DNA from 3 places in the Fructilactobacillus fructivorans genome. Region 1 is predicted to be linked to each of the others. Evidence: predicted binding sites of a transcription regulator. Region 1 holds the regulator's gene; each other region holds the start of a gene.
What was found. Region 1 encodes LexA, which represses DNA repair genes until DNA is damaged. Its sites were predicted from a motif close to CNAACANNTGTTNG; they were not measured.
Positions count from the first base shown of each region.

Region 2: the regulator LexA is predicted to act here: its motif matches at 2,692-2,705, upstream of LfDm3_RS00480 (Y-family DNA polymerase).
Region 3: the regulator LexA is predicted to act here: its motif matches at 2,095-2,108, upstream of recA (recombinase RecA).

Region 1 is NZ_JOJZ01000021.1:1,782-7,001, forward strand. It holds gene LfDm3_RS05295 (tRNA1(Val) (adenine(37)-N6)-methyltransferase) at 1-383, opposite strand, end outside; gene LfDm3_RS05300 (lysophospholipid acyltransferase family protein) at 480-1,124, shown strand; gene LfDm3_RS05305 (YneF family protein) at 1,137-1,355, opposite strand; gene LfDm3_RS05310 (DUF896 domain-containing protein) at 1,425-1,676, opposite strand; gene lexA (transcriptional repressor LexA) at 1,825-2,460, shown strand; gene LfDm3_RS05320 (hydroxymethylglutaryl-CoA synthase) at 2,472-3,656, opposite strand; gene citG (triphosphoribosyl-dephospho-CoA synthase CitG) at 3,702-4,586, opposite strand; gene citX (citrate lyase holo-[acyl-carrier protein] synthase) at 4,579-5,121, opposite strand; gene citF (citrate lyase subunit alpha) at 5,184-5,220, opposite strand, start outside.
Region 2 is NZ_JOJZ01000007.1:77,355-82,574, forward strand. It holds gene LfDm3_RS00460 (hypothetical protein) at 1-56, opposite strand, end outside; gene LfDm3_RS00465 (VOC family protein) at 209-595, opposite strand; gene LfDm3_RS00470 (hypothetical protein) at 694-1,056, opposite strand; gene LfDm3_RS00475 (hypothetical protein) at 1,073-1,387, opposite strand; gene LfDm3_RS00480 (Y-family DNA polymerase) at 1,380-2,678, opposite strand; gene LfDm3_RS00485 (sunset domain-containing protein) at 2,792-3,238, shown strand; gene LfDm3_RS00490 (DNA/RNA non-specific endonuclease) at 3,235-4,017, shown strand; gene pnuC (nicotinamide riboside transporter PnuC) at 4,061-4,825, opposite strand; gene LfDm3_RS00500 (hypothetical protein) at 5,119-5,220, shown strand, end outside.
Region 3 is NZ_JOJZ01000009.1:349,271-354,490, reverse strand. It holds gene LfDm3_RS02200 (oleate hydratase) at 1-1,556, opposite strand, end outside; gene LfDm3_RS02195 (hypothetical protein) at 1,796-2,029, shown strand; gene recA (recombinase RecA) at 2,135-3,274, shown strand; gene LfDm3_RS02185 (nuclease-related domain-containing protein) at 3,341-4,636, opposite strand; gene LfDm3_RS02180 (cytosine permease) at 4,768-5,220, opposite strand, start outside.

The DNA.
Region 1 (5,220 bases):
TTTGAAAAGTATGGCGGGTTAACGGTCACCACATCCACCGAATCTTTCCCAAAGATTTGGGATGCCTGACTTAAATCATCGTTATAAACGGTCACTTGGTCTTCCAATCCATTAAGCAGTACACTTCGATTAGCCATATCACTTAGCTTCGGTTGAATCTCTACCTCTGCAATTTTGCCATGAGTCTTATGACTTAAAAAAAGCCCCACCGCTCCATTTCCAGCACACAAATCCACTAGGAGACTGTTCTTACTTATCTTCGGTTCAGCAAAATTTGCCAGCATTACAGCATCTAAAGAAAAGGAAAAAACGCTAGGACTTTGAATAATTTTGATGTCTTGACTATATAACTGATCAATCCGTTCATCGCCCTTTAATTTCACCACTGCCACCACTCATTTCTTAAATTTAGCTTGTCAGTTTCACCATCAATAATATACTATTAAATTATACATCTTAAAAAAGGAGCTAGAAATCTTTTGTGGTACTCATTTTTATTTACGGTTGGACAATTCCTATTAAGAATCGTTAACGGACCAATGAACGTGATGCACAAGAATCGGCTACCAAAGGGTAACTACGTCTTAATCGCACCTCACCGAAGCTGGTTCGATATGATTCTCATTGCCACCGTCATTCGTCCAAAACAGTTGTGCTTTATGGCCAAAAAAGAATTATTTAAAAATCCCATGTTAGGTTGGTTTTTACGCCACGTTAATGTTTTTTCAGTCGATCGGGCTAATCCAGGTATCTCAGCAATCAAGATTCCGGTAAAAGCTTTGAGAAAAACTAATTTATCGTTAATGATGTTCCCATCAGGAACCAGACATTCAAAGAAACTTAAAGGAGGGGCGGCCTTAATTGCTCAATTAGCCGGAGTTCCACTTGTCCCCGTTGTCTATCAAGGACCGCTTACTTTAAAAGAAGTTTTTAAACGTCAAAAAGTCTCCATTAACTTTGGCAATCCCATTTACATCAGTAAAGCTGAAAAATTGGATAACAATAATCAGAAGTTAGTTGAAAAACAAATGCAGACGGCTTTTGATCAACTTGATAATGAAGTCAATCCTAATTACGTTTATGTCGATGAGTCAAAACCGCATAATAAAAAAACGTCGAAATAATTCGACGTTTTTTTAGTTTTGATGATGTTTCATAGCATTCATCATTTGGTTAAGCTTCTTTTGTGATGGCTTCTGACCCATCTGAAGCATCATTGCTTTAAGTTGATCCTGGTTGATTGGAGGATTGTCCTTCAAATACTTTTCCATGTACTTACGAGCACCAAAGAAACCAATCAAGGCACCAGCTAGTAAAGCCAAGATTACTATTAATATCCAAATCCATGTAGACAAATCGTGGACCTCCCTTCGAACCTTTCAATGTTATTTTACACAATTAACTGTGCTTTGAAAAGATTCGAATTAATCGTCTCTTAGATTTTTCTTACGTTGTGAATCCTTCACCTTATCTGAGGTAATTTCATTTCCCTTTTTATCGTAGACTTTAGTCATCTCAATCTGACTCTTAAAATTAGCTTTAAAACGCTCTAAATATTCTTTTCTAAGTTTATTTTGTTCTTCTTTTTCGTCTTCAGATAAGCCTTCTTGCTTTGACTTTTTGGATAATTCGTTAATTCTTGGAATAAGTTTCTCTAATTCTTTGTCTTCAGTCATCTTAATCGCTCCTTTCACTTACAATTATAATATCATGAAATAAAGCGTGAAAACAAGGATTTGTACACGAACAAACGTTTGCAAAGCGGCTTTTTTATGGTATGCTTATTTTGACTAAAAAAACTACGAAAAGACTCCGAGGTGCCTTATGTCACAAGCATCACAAACAAAACAACACGATATCCTAGAGTACATTTGGAAACAAGTCCGCGATCAAGGATATCCACCAACCGTTCGCGAAATTGGAGAACAAGTCGGCCTCTCATCAACGTCAACGGTTCATGGACATCTAGCCCGATTAGAAAAGAAGGGTTACCTTATTAAGGATCCTACCAAGCCACGGGCACTTGAAGTAACTTCTGAGGGAATGAACTACTTAGGCGTTTCCCAACAGGCAGAACCAGATGAGATGCCCCTACTCGGGACCGTAGCTGCTGGTGAACCAATCTTGGCAGTCCAGGATGCCACAGACTACTTTCCGATTCCTTCCGAGCTTCAACGCAGTTCAGATTCATTATTCATGCTGACAATTAGCGGAACCAGTATGATTAATATTGGCATCCTTGATGGTGATCAAGTCATTGTCAAACGTCAAAATATTGCTGAAAACGGTGATATTGTAATTGCTATGAATGAAGATAATGAAGCGACCTGTAAGCGATTCTTTAAAGAAAGTGATCATTTCCGACTTCAGCCTGAGAACGATGAAATGGCACCAATCATCCTAAAAAATGTCACAATCTTAGGTAAAGTCGTCGGATTATACCGAATCGGAATTAAATAAACCCATTCACATTAATGTGAATGGGTTTTTTCTTGCTTCAAATACTGACGTTTGTTGGACTTAACCCCACCAAAAACAAATTGAGCATGATCGTCATCAATACTTAATTCATAATCATTAGCGGTTATGCTTGGCAAACTATTAAACACCGTTTCATATTCCTTGATGGACAATTTTTCTCTGCTATCTAGCATTTTGTTTATCAAAGTTTTTCGCTTGGGATTTCTAAAATGATCTTGGAGAATTCCGGTATAAAACTCTCCTTGAGCTCCAGAGCCGTAACTAAATACACCAATTTGATCCCCAACTTTTAAATCTGATGAATTGTCTAAGAGTGAAAGTAAACTCAGATAGAGCGACCCAGTGTATAAGTTTCCAACTCGCTTACTATAAATCCGGCTTGCCTCAAATTCATCTAGCAATGATTTTTGCTTTTCAACCGTAACTTCGGGTAGGATCTGACGAAGTCCTTTCAAACCCATCTTAGTGTATGGCAAGTGAAAAACAATTGCTTTTAAATCATCAAAGGACAGATCATGATGCTTTAAATAATCATGAATTGTTTCATTAAAGAACTTCTCATAAATATCATTTGAATAATGTCCATCAACAAGCGCTTCTGTTTTACCAACTGGACGCCAAAAATCCATGATATCTTGAGAATAAACGCTACTATCATCACTTAAAGCCATTACATCCGGATTAGAAGCAATCGTCATTGCCACTGCTCCCCCACCTTGTGTAACCTCACCAGCCGTTTTAATCCCATATCGAGCAATATCTGATCCAATCACTAACGCTTGTTTCCCTGGGTGTAAATGAACATAGTCCTTTGCCATCTGAAGTCCGGCAGTAGCCCCATAACAAGCCTGCTTAATTTCAAATGCCCGAGCGTGTGCGCTTAATCCCAGCAGATTTTGAATGTAGATTGCTCCTGACTTAGAATTATCGATCCCACTCTCGGAACCAAAAATAATTAGATCAATTTTATCTTTATTTTCCTGATCGATGATCTGTGCCGCCGCGTTAGCAGCTAAAGTCACAGAGTCTTGAGTGGGAGGAATCACAGCCTGTTGGGTTTGTCCAATTCCAATTAAATATTTATTCGGATCTTCATTACGAGCATTGGCCAAATCTACCATATCAATATAATAACCGGGAGTATAAAAACCAATCTTATCAATTCCAACTTTCATTTTGACCACTCCATTTAAATTTAATTTAATCAACGACACTTATAATTAAAAATTACCGGTTATCTTCCCCAAAAAGATGGTCAAGATTAACAAATCTGCCGATCCACCTAAGCTTAAATTCTGATCGTCAAACTCTTGACACATTTTTTTAAGCTTCTCTTTGGCTTTTGGGTCCGAAAGATCGCTATCACCCAAAATCAAGTTAACGTCCTGATGAACCAGGTCAACAATCTTAGGAGAACCAGCTCGCTTAATTAAATTGCTGTCCTCACTATGGGCAACAATGTTTAGCAAAGTCGTTAAAATGATTTCATTCTTGTCTCCCTTAGAGTTAAGAAGTGTTGGCATTCCATCATTAATTACAGTGGGAAAGCCCTCTTCGGCTTCCCCACGAATGCCAGTTTTACCATACTTTAAAAATTGACGTTCTCCTGCGGTTAATTCTTTACTCGATTTGCTTTTCACATCGGCAAAGTCGGAGTGAATCAGTCCACCCGTCATCTTCTTTTCGGTTCTAATAAGATCCCCTAGTGAATGCTTCTTTGTTTGCGAAAGATATCCCAGAGCCGCTGACATAATGCCCATCACAAAGATTGCACCTTTATGTGTATTGACACCATCAGTAACGCGGAACATCGTTTTTTCTGCGTCCATTCCATCAGGTCGAATCAACCCAAGTAATTGTCTTAAATCATTATCAACGAAAGTCTGTCCCCGCTTAAATGCCATTTCAAAGTACGGTCTCATGGTAACGGTGCTATCAATAAAAGTAAAAACATCCATGTCTGGATGAGAATGATGAGAGACTGGATCAACTAATCCCGGCTTCGGATTAGTAACCACTTCATACAACATTGATTCAATGGCATCATTTACAACCGTCACTTTCTCGTCATGTACAATTGGGAGTCCCAACACACCATCATTCATTTTTTGCGTCCTTAAAATATATCTCGCTGATCTTTTTTTGAAGATCTTCCACGGAATGGGTTCGATTTCTGGCACATTCTTTAGCGTTATGATGACAAATCAGACACTTCCTGGGAGCCATATCAAGATCAGTTCTTGAATAATGAGAATGATGGGCGTCCATTACGTCCACATCAAACAATCTTCCCAACCGATCATGATCTTCAAATTGAATTGCCAACTTTTTCAAAGCACTTCCATTTTTGTTCATTACCAAAAATTCTTCTTTTCCCGTATTAGTGTTCCATCCCATTTTATCGATAATTTTAATATTGTACAACTGAGTCCTTAAAAGTCGCCGATATCCAACATCAAATAAGTGATTAATCATTTGATTGTTTTTAATGGGACCAGGGATGTTTAACTTGATTGAAACAATGGTGGCTTCAGGATACTTTTTTTCTAATTGGATCTGTAAATGAGCCCGCTTATCCTTATTAGCAAGTACCTCAGGGATCCCCAGCGGTTCTCCGTTCAAAAAAATGTTGTCTTCCAAATTAACTTACTCCTCAAAAAAACGGTTCTACCCATTTTCCAACAGATAGCACCGAATTTAACTTAATCTTTAACCTGGCGGATTGAATCAATGATAGTA
Region 2 (5,220 bases), on a different contig from region 1:
GTCTTTTTATAATGATATCCTTGATCGCGCAAAAACTTTTTAGTTTGATCTAACATATTTATCCTCCTCTCGTATTTTTATTTACACTCGTCCTTAAAACCTTTAGTCTATATCATAATGGAGAAATATTTAATTAGCAAGCATCTATCATACAGCAAATAAAAAGACGTGCTTTACCACGTCTTTTTATAACTATTCAAATTATAAACTAAACAATTTGACAGAATTCAATCTTTTCGTGGTTAGGACCATAAATGTTGAAGAAGCGAATTCCCTTGTCCCAGAATGGACGAGTATCAATTTCATCTTCCTGAACGTCTAAGCCCATTTTCTTAGCTTCTTTAAATGCTGCATCAGCATCAGTGGTATTTAATGAAATATGGTTAATAGCACCGTCTTTATCAGCAACTGGATCGCCTTCCCATGTTTCAATCATCAAATTACCATACTTCATGAAAGCACAACGATTTCCTTGATACATAAATTGGCCAGCTTTATCAAAGCCTAATTTCTTGTAAAAATCGATTGTTTCATCTAAATCTTTGGCAGGAATTCCAACGTGTTGGATACCTGTGAAGTAGTCACTAAGTGCCATAATAATTCTCCTTATGATATATTTTTTCACTTTATGTGAAATCTCTAACAACTACATTGTAAGACATTAACGATAATTAATAAAGTCATACTATTAGTTTATTTTATTAATTTGGCACTTACAATTTCATCCCATCTAAGGATTTGATCACCTACGATGACTAAATTTTTATAGTAACCCTTCATCGTACCGATGATTTGTTCAATTTTTAATTCCTTCTTATCGTAGTAAGCATATTGGAGTTCCACCTTAAGACGACTAGCAAATGACTTTTGCAGCACCTCATCAATTTCTGAACGATCCATTTGATCATCTAATTTTCTACGATGTTGTTCTGCTTTTTGCTTCCTTAACTTACTTAATTTGCTGGTATGGTCTGATAAAAAATAGCCCTGCCATTTTTTAATACCACGATCATGATAATCAAATTTAAAAAAATTCTGAACAGCTTTTTCATTCATGATGGTTCTCCTAACTCTAACTTTGAATTTTTCTTTGTGCCGTTGGCCAAACTAAGTTCCCAAAATTACGATAATAAGTAGTTAATAAATTACGTTTGCCTACGTAATTAACGATTGCCTCCAAAAATTCCAAGTCATAATTCGAAATAACATAAAGCGGTTGTGATCGCTCCTGTTGGTACTTTTTCTTAGAACTTAAAAACCAATCATACTCATAATCAAAAACATTATTAACAATCATCATCCAGTAGCGGGTCCTTGGAACGCGTAAAAATAAATGATCAATATTGGCTAAGATTTCGTTTCCTGCCAAGGTTACATCACTATTCATAGGAATTGCCTCCATTATGTCCTCCTACCAGATTTGACCTAGAAATCGCGGTAGCACCGTTACACAAACTATTCGCGTTTAATAAAGCGGCATTTCCAAATTGTTTCCGAATTTGATCGCCAGTTTTGTTTAACACATTTTGTTTGATAGTCCTTTGATTATCTCTAAATAAGTCGAGTTGTTCACCTACTTTAGGTGATAAATGACCATATTCTACCCCAATATTGCGAATCATCTCGCCATTCCAATTTCTCTCAAATAATTCAGTCAAATCACGACCAAGTTCATAACTATCATCAGTCGGATTAATCTTCATTGATTGAGAAAACCCACTGCTACCAGTTACTTGCTTCGTTGCAAAGGAAAAACCAATAAACAATGTGATACATCCCGTTTGCAAATGGTGATTACGAATCCTAGAAGCAACTTGACTCGCAACCTCTTTAATAACTATTTCGATCTCACTTCGGCTTGTATAGTCTTTTGGGAGAACCTGTGAGTTACTATAACTTTTATCTTTGGTATGCATGGGCTGTCTTAAATTACTTCGATCAATTCCCCACGCTGTAGCAAATAATTGCAATCCAATGATTCCCATCTTCTCCTTAATCAAATATGGATTAGCGTGAGCCAAATCATTCATATTATAAATTCCAAGGTGATTTAAGTTAGCTGCGGTTCTTTTCCCAATTCCCCACACGCTCGTTAATTTTTGAATGTTCCAAATTTTGTTTGGAACATCTTTATAGTGGATTTCGCCCACTAAATCGGAATCATGTTTGGCATAAACGTCCAACGCAATTTTGGCTTGAACAGGATTATCGCCAATTCCAACCGTGGTATATAATCCTAAGCGACTTCTAACTTCCTCTTGGATTTTAAGTGCAACATTTCTTAAACTGTTGCCAAATAAATGCCATGTATGAGTCATATCAAGTAATGATTCGTCAATTGAATACGGCAAAATGTTATTTTCATCAGTAAATTCAGTAAAAATATCATTAATCTGCAAGTTCTTCTTAATGTACAAATTCATTCGTGGCGGAACAATCAAAAGCCTAGGATCATTAGGTAGATCACGTTGCCTGCTAACGTTACTAATTCCAAATAACTTTTTGGCCATTGGAGATGCCGCCAAAATTAATCCACCGTTAGTATTAGCCTGTTCCGACATCACCACTAATATAGAACGAAGTGGGTTAAGCCCTCGCTTCACACTTTCACAGCTGGCATAAAATGATTTGTTATCAATAAAAAAATAAACTCCGTGAGGTTCTTCATCATAATCCAAAATATCACCTACTCGAACACCTGTTCGTATTAAATATTACTATCTTTTATTGGTAATGTAAATAAAATTTTTATGATACTCTTGAATTATTAAAAAAATAAGGAATGAAAGTAATGAATAAATTTAAGAAAATCGCACTAACGGCTGGATGCACCATTTTATTGTTGACTATTCCAACCGAAATTTCGCTTGCTTCTGGTTCCAATCAATCAGAACTAATTGCTCAAGAAAAATCACTTACCAAACAGAGCCAACAACTATCCCAACAAATTAATCAAGCACAAGATGATTTAAATCAAAAACACGTCACAATTAAGCCAGTCTCTAATCAACAACTGGTTTCATCGCATCCTAAAAAGGACCCTACTTCTGCAAGGGTAGTTCAAAACTCTGAAGATAAAACTGATACCAATAACAATCAAAAAATCATTGGAAATCGCAACTCTCATGTTTACCATCTTCCGAGTCAAAACAATTATCAGATGAAAAGTAAAAACGCGGTTTATTTTAACTCTGTAGCGGATGCACAGGCTGCTGGATACCGGGAGGCTAAACGATGAAAAAGTTCCTCATTATCCCCATTACGTTAGTCAGTTTACTGATGACTGGATGCTCACAACAGTCCCAATCAGCTCATAATCATTCAGCCAACTCCAGTCAAAATACTCAGCAACTTCAAAAGAACGTGAACAATTTACAACGTCAGGTTGATACCAAAAAGGCAAAACTCAAAAAACTTCATTATCAGTTAAAGAACTCATCCAATCTAAAGCTAAGTGACCTAAACTATGATGGAAATCAGGAAGTCGAAGTTGATCATAATAATCCTCATTTTGCTCCTTCAGAATTAAATCATAAAAGTCCCTGGCTAAGGTTTAACAATCTTGATCACCTTAATCGTGCTACCGATGCCAATGGCATGTTGAATATAAAAACAATGCCAACTAAAAAACGAGAACCACTTACTTTCAATCCAACCGGGTGGCATAACAAGCGAATTAATAATGGCTGGCTTTATAATCGGAGTCATTTAATTGGTTATCAGCTCTGCGGTGAAAACAATAATCCTAAAAACTTGATCACGGGAACCAGAACCCTTAACGCTCCACTAATGCTTTATCACGAAGATGACATTGCTACCTACTTAAAGCAAAACCGAAATAACTATGTTAGATACCAAGTAACTCCAATTTATCGTGGCAACGAACTAGTAAGTCGCGGAGTCCAAATGAGAGCCCAATCAGTTGGAAATAACCAAATTCACTTTAACGTCTACATCTTTAACGTTGAACCTGGATATAATATTGACTATCAAAATGGATATAGTACTAAGGGATAAAAAAAGACGATGACATTTAGTCATCGTCTTTTTACGTTATCTATCAGCTATTAACCGTTTTGGTATGGAACCATGCAATGTTCTTATCAAAGAAACTTAGAAGGTCATTGAATAGATACAAAATGTAGGTTAAGAATAACGTCCAATTTGCTCCACCTTGATAAGCAGTAATTCCCCATAGAATAATTGAGAATATCCCTTGAGCAAGCCAGAAATAATAAGTATCACGAAATCTCAAAGTAGTTAAAAGAGCTCCTGTAATTCCAATTGTTGCAGCAAAGCTATCTACAAATGGTCGTGGACTATCACTATATCCATGTTCCCAAGCATATAAAACTCCTAATACTACAACAAAGAATAGCGCTGTCAACCCCCAATTCATCAGTGTTTTCTTAAGATTACCCTTAATAGTTAATTTCTTGATGTGTTTGTCAACGTTAGTAGCCCAACTAGGAATTAGCAAAACCGGAATATCTAAAAGTACAATGTATGTAGTCTGTAGAATAATATCATTGTAATTCTTAGCGGTAAAAGCAACGTAAATATAAATCAAAGCACTGACTAAACCAAAAATTCCGTTTAGTGGTTTAGTATTGGTAATAGAAATAGTGGTGGTAAATCCAAGCATTCCAGCTAACATGGTCATAATTGCAATAAACGTAATTGGCTGTGTAACGGTTGATCCAGCAATTACTCCTAAACCAAACAGAAGTAACAAATAGCTAGTAAAACTCCACCCCTTCATCTGATTAACATACCAACTTGGCTTTAGTATGTCATAAGCAGCAATATTGTTTTTCCCTGACATAAATAATCATCCTTCCTCAAAATTTGAATTCATTATTATCATCACACATTCATCACTTTGAGACAAATCAACGAAAAACGATGAATTCTACAAATTTGCGAGTTACTGGCCTATAAAAAATTTCAGTTTTTTTTAATTAAGATTCTTTTCCATTCAATCCAAATTAATGAAATGATTAAAGATTTAAATAGTTACTAATTTAAAAAAATGTACCACTGATAAACATAAAAGATGTTGTAAAAGTAAGTGATAAATATGTATAATGGATATTGAAGTCCAAAGGAGGAATAATCATGTTAATAAACGTCCCATTCTCAATCAAAGCTGATGGAATTCATGACCTCAGAAAAATTACCGTTAAAATGCCTTCAGGTGAAGAAGTCAGATTAGACGCT
Region 3 (5,220 bases), on a different contig from region 1:
GTGAAAACCATCTGATACGGCTGGTCAACAAATTCACCAGTGAAGGCTAAGTTTGTTGAGTGTTCTGGGATGACTTTTGGACGATCAATCTTAGCCCGGTTGTTAAACAATGCCGAAGCGTATGGCATGTATACCGGAACCGAGTTGACGATCGAATCCATGATTTCTTTTTCTTTATCCCGGATATTAACGGGACCTGGATCAACCTTTGAAAGTTGACCGATCAACTCTTGAACCATTTCTTTTCCGGTCATCTTGATGTATTGCTTGTCAACGAATTCCCCGCGACGATATGGATACAAGAAGTAGCCCCAAAGGACCGTCTCATTTGGTTTCTGGTCAGTGAAGTGAGGTTGGTGATGAACCACGATTGACATTCTTACGTCTTTTTGACCTAATGGAGTGATTGGACTCGTTGATAAGAAGGAGTTCAAGGCATTCCCAGGAAGTTGCGTGGTGATCCGAGTAATTTCGTTTAGGAACGTGTGATCCTTGGTGGTTACAGTGAAACTACTCCAACCACTAGCATTGCGGTCGGCAAAGAATTTGTCAGGATTTCCCAAATTGTAGAAGTGGTCAGTGGCTTTCTTCCACAAACTTGAAGCAGCACCATAGTCGGTATTTTCACCTGATGGAGTGTTGAAGTCCCCAAGGGTGGCAGAATCAGTAATGGAACCATTCGTGAAGAAGACCGCGGTATCATCATCAACGTCAACGTGTTCCTTTTGACCGGTGTCAACGTTCTCCATTTCTAAGCCCTTAACGGTAATTTCTTCGTTCATTGGAGTTTCTTTGAAGTCCCAGTCATCAACTCGTCGATTCAAGACGAACGTTACGCCTTGCTTCTTCAAGTAATTAATTAATGGTAACATCAAACTTTCATACTGATTGTAACGAGTTCGGTTAACTCCAACTAGCGTGTTGATTTGGGTAAATTCGTAGATCATTTGGTGCATATAACGTCTAAGTTCCTGGGCTGAACTTTGAGTTCGGAAGGCAAAGGTAGTTTCCCACATGTACCAGAAATTCGTTTGAAACATGTGAGGATCATCTTTGAAGTAATCAGCGATTGAGACGTTATCAAGTTCGGTCTCCTTATCGTCTGGCATCATGATCAACTTAGTTAATAAGATTCGATCCTTGTTGTTAAAACCCATCTTAGCGGAATTAATAATGCCCTTTTCGCCCTCCATCAAACGCGCTTTATCGTAGGTCCGATGCTTAGCATCAAAGTCCCGCGTGTCTTCAGCGGCGGTCATGCCCTCTTCAGTGGCTGAAGGAACTCGACTTAACAGATCCATTAAATCAACGTAAGTACGGTAATTTAACATTCTTCCACCACGGGCTACAAAGCCAGTCTGGTCCGAAGTTTCGTGATTACGGTTCCAGTATTCGTTACCGGTTACGTCAGTTTTGGCACCATCGTTTGCGCCATGGTCATCTAATGAATAGAAAGTAATGTCTTTTCCATCCCAGTGACCCTCTTGAATCAGGTAAACGGCAGCGGCCATGTTAGAAATCCCGGCACCGATCATAATTGCTTTTTTCTTAGTCATATTAACCCTCCTAGATTTAAATCCAGATTAAGCATTCATTTCTATGTTAGTGATTTCACATATGCTTACAACTACATTATACCGTACAAAAAAGTCCGTATGTAACTTATCAAATTGATTTAATAATTTATTTAACTAATGTTCCGATGTGGTAAACAGTCATTCAACATGGCAGTCCACTAATAGATAATTAAGGGGTCAATCTGGTACAATATAATAGTAGAAAGGTGGTAATTACTATGTCAGAAACAGTATTTTTCAATCCCGGAGACTCCCTTGGTAACTTTCATGACTACAACGATGCAGTTCGTTCTGCCCAGCTCTATCGTGATAAGCAAATCGAGTCCAAAAACGTCGTAGTAGTTCATGGCAAAGATAAAAAATCATTCGATATTTTCCTTTCGGATAACGCTCAATCAAACGATAAGAATAACGATCAAACTTCACCATATTATGTCAATAAACGAATCTAATTGATTGATTTGATTTAATTGGAAATTACGTAGTTATTAGTGTACAATTGATTATATCAAGTAACCAAACGTATGTTCGCAATTATGTAAAAGGAAAGGAATTTTATGGCAAATTCTAAGAACAGTGCAGACGGGCGTCAAATCGAGCTCGACAAAGCACTTAGCAAGATTAAGAAAGAATTTGGGACTGGTGCTATTATGCGCATGGGTGAATCACCTAACCAGAACGTGGATTCCATCTCAACCGGTATTTTATCATTAGATATCGCCCTTGGAATCGGTGGTTTCCCGCGTGGTCGTGTAGTTGAGATTTTCGGTGCCGAGTCATCTGGTAAGACTACCATTGCCCTTCAAACCGTTGCTGCTTTGCAACAGGCTGGTGGAACCGCCGCATATATCGATGCTGAAAACGCAATGGATCCTGAATACGCCAAAAGTCTTGGTGTTAACATTGATAGTCTTCTGTTATCACAACCAGGAACTGGTGAAGAAGGACTTCAGATTGCCGATGCCTTGGTTCAATCCGGGGCCATTGACCTCATCGTTGTCGATTCAGTTGCAGCTCTTGTTCCTAAGTCTGAAATTGAGGGTGACATTGGTGACTCTCACGTTGGTTTGCAGGCTCGTTTAATGTCACAGGCCCTTCGAAAGTTGGCTTCTAGTATCAATAAGACTAACACGGTGGTCATCTTCATTAACCAACTAAGAGAAAAAGTTGGTGTGATGTTTGGTAACCCTGAAACCACACCTGGTGGTCGTGCCCTTAAGTTCTACTCAAGTGTTCGACTTCGTGTTAGTTCCGGTAAGCAATCAAAAGAAGGCCAAGATGTCGTTGGCCGAGAAACCAAGATTAAGGTTGTCAAGAACAAGGTGGCTCCGCCATTTAAGACCGTTGATACCCTGATGAGTTTCGGTAAGGGAATTGAGCCAATTGCCGACATGGTCAACTTAGCCGTTGACAAGGACATCGTTGACAAATCTGGATCATGGTACTCATACGGTGAGGAACGTTTAGGACAGGGTCTAAACAAGACCGTGGCCAACCTACGTGACAAACCCGAGATGGTCGAAGAAATTAAGCAAAAAGTCAGAGAAGCATATGGCATCGCCAATGATGAAGAATCAAAGAACGATGACAGTGGTGAAGATTCCAAATCCACCAAGTCCTCTGACGATAAGGCAACTACTAAGAAAGCAACAAAGACAAGTACCAAGAAAGATAGTGGAACTAAATTAGACGTTTAGTCTTAAACGAAAAACGCTTAACCATGAAAATCATGGTTAGGCGTTTTTTTATACGATAAAAACTACTTATCTAATACTTTGACCAATGTCATGGATAAACCGTAAACATCTTTCGACCAAGGGTAGATTTGGGATCAGTTCTTCGTTAAAGATATAATGATTCCGATTCTGTTCTGAAACTTGACTGGCAGTTATTATGTGGACTATCTGAGCAACTTCGTTAGGATTAAAACAGATTGGATACTCTAACAACCTCTCACTAAGCTCCGATACATTAAAAATCGTGTCCCGATGGCTTAACACCCGACAATTATCATTCGCATTAACAATCAATGAATGAACGTTATTCATTATTTCCCCACTCTCTCCATCCATTGATAAATTATCATTTAATAAGTTTCCAATGGCTTTTTTATGATCCAGGATTTGTTGAGCTACGTTAACAAAGTGCGTTTCTTTATCATATTTGTCCCTTCCAATTAAGTAACCACTTTGGGTCTCTTCGATGTACCTAGACGTCGTCCAATTTTTAACTTCAAAGATAAATATTCCTCTTTGGGAAATCAAAATTACATCTTGTTGATTCCTATTCGTATGACCAGCACCATAATCATTCCATACGTTACTATTAGAAATCACGTCTCCAAGACCATTGACCGCATTTGCGACCCGATTTTCACCGTCATTACCCACTGTGATTTTACTGTATTCTTCCTTTAAATCACTCAGGTGTTCGCTAAACTCATCAATGGCGGCAAAGTTGTCATAAATATTCTCATTGTAATTGTTCTTAATCTTTTTCACATTATAGTAGTATTCATGAGTCAGATAAATTAGTCGATTAACTATTTCCATCTCATCATCATAGTTGATATTGAACTGATCATTAACTAATCGAAGTTGTCTCATCATAAGATCGCTATAATCTTCATTTGACAATTTTCGTCTCACAATCGCATTTTGGGCAATAGCGGGAAATTCATTTAATTCATCTAAATTTATTCCATATTCATTTAGCTTTTTAGTAAAATTCGGTTTCTTGCTTCTTCTGACAAGAAAATCATCAATTAGACTTGCAAGCCAACGTAAAAGAAAAAATGCCACCCCAGCGGCAATCAGGCTCCCCCAAAATCCATCAGTTGGTAATAGCCTAAAGAAGACAAAAATCCCAATCATTAAAAATAACACTTGGAGACAATCGTACGGGTCAAACCAAACGCCAAGAAGCAAAAATCCACCCCACAATAAAAAAGAAAATAAGAAATTTCCAAGGATCCCAGCCCCTGAGAAACAATTAAGTATAAAGAATGCGAGACAAATAATGGTTGCTAAAACCATCCAAATCTTATGATATCCGTCCATGATTTTCTCCTAGAAGAATGATTTATTACTAAAGTACTAACATAATATTATAAACCCTTTAATATCAATTAATTACCACAAAAAATACCCATTCACTAAAAAAAGTGAATGGGTATTTTTTCTATTTCTATTTAAGCTTTTCGCATTAATTTACTACCGACATAGTAAACGATCGCAACCACAATCATGGAAATGAAGGTCGCACCAACCGTCGCCTTAACAATCGGCAACAGGTTCAAACCAATGTAGAGTACCACTCCAATGGCGATACATGCCATCGCAAACCAGTTAATGCCACCCTTGTACCAGTACTTTCCAGTAGGAGTTGCCAAGGCTTTCAAATCATATTTTCCGTCTGATAAACCAAAGTAATCAACTACCAGAATGGCAATGATAGGACCAAGGAACATCCCAGTATAATTCAAGAATGCCGTGAACGCATCCAAGAAACTGCCATTAATCAGTGGAACCAGGGTCAAAATCATGGATAGAATCGTAACGATGAACAGAGACTTGTTCAGACTAATCTTGGGAATCAGGTTGTTTAAAGCCGAGCCACCGGACTGAATGTTGACGGCGTTAGC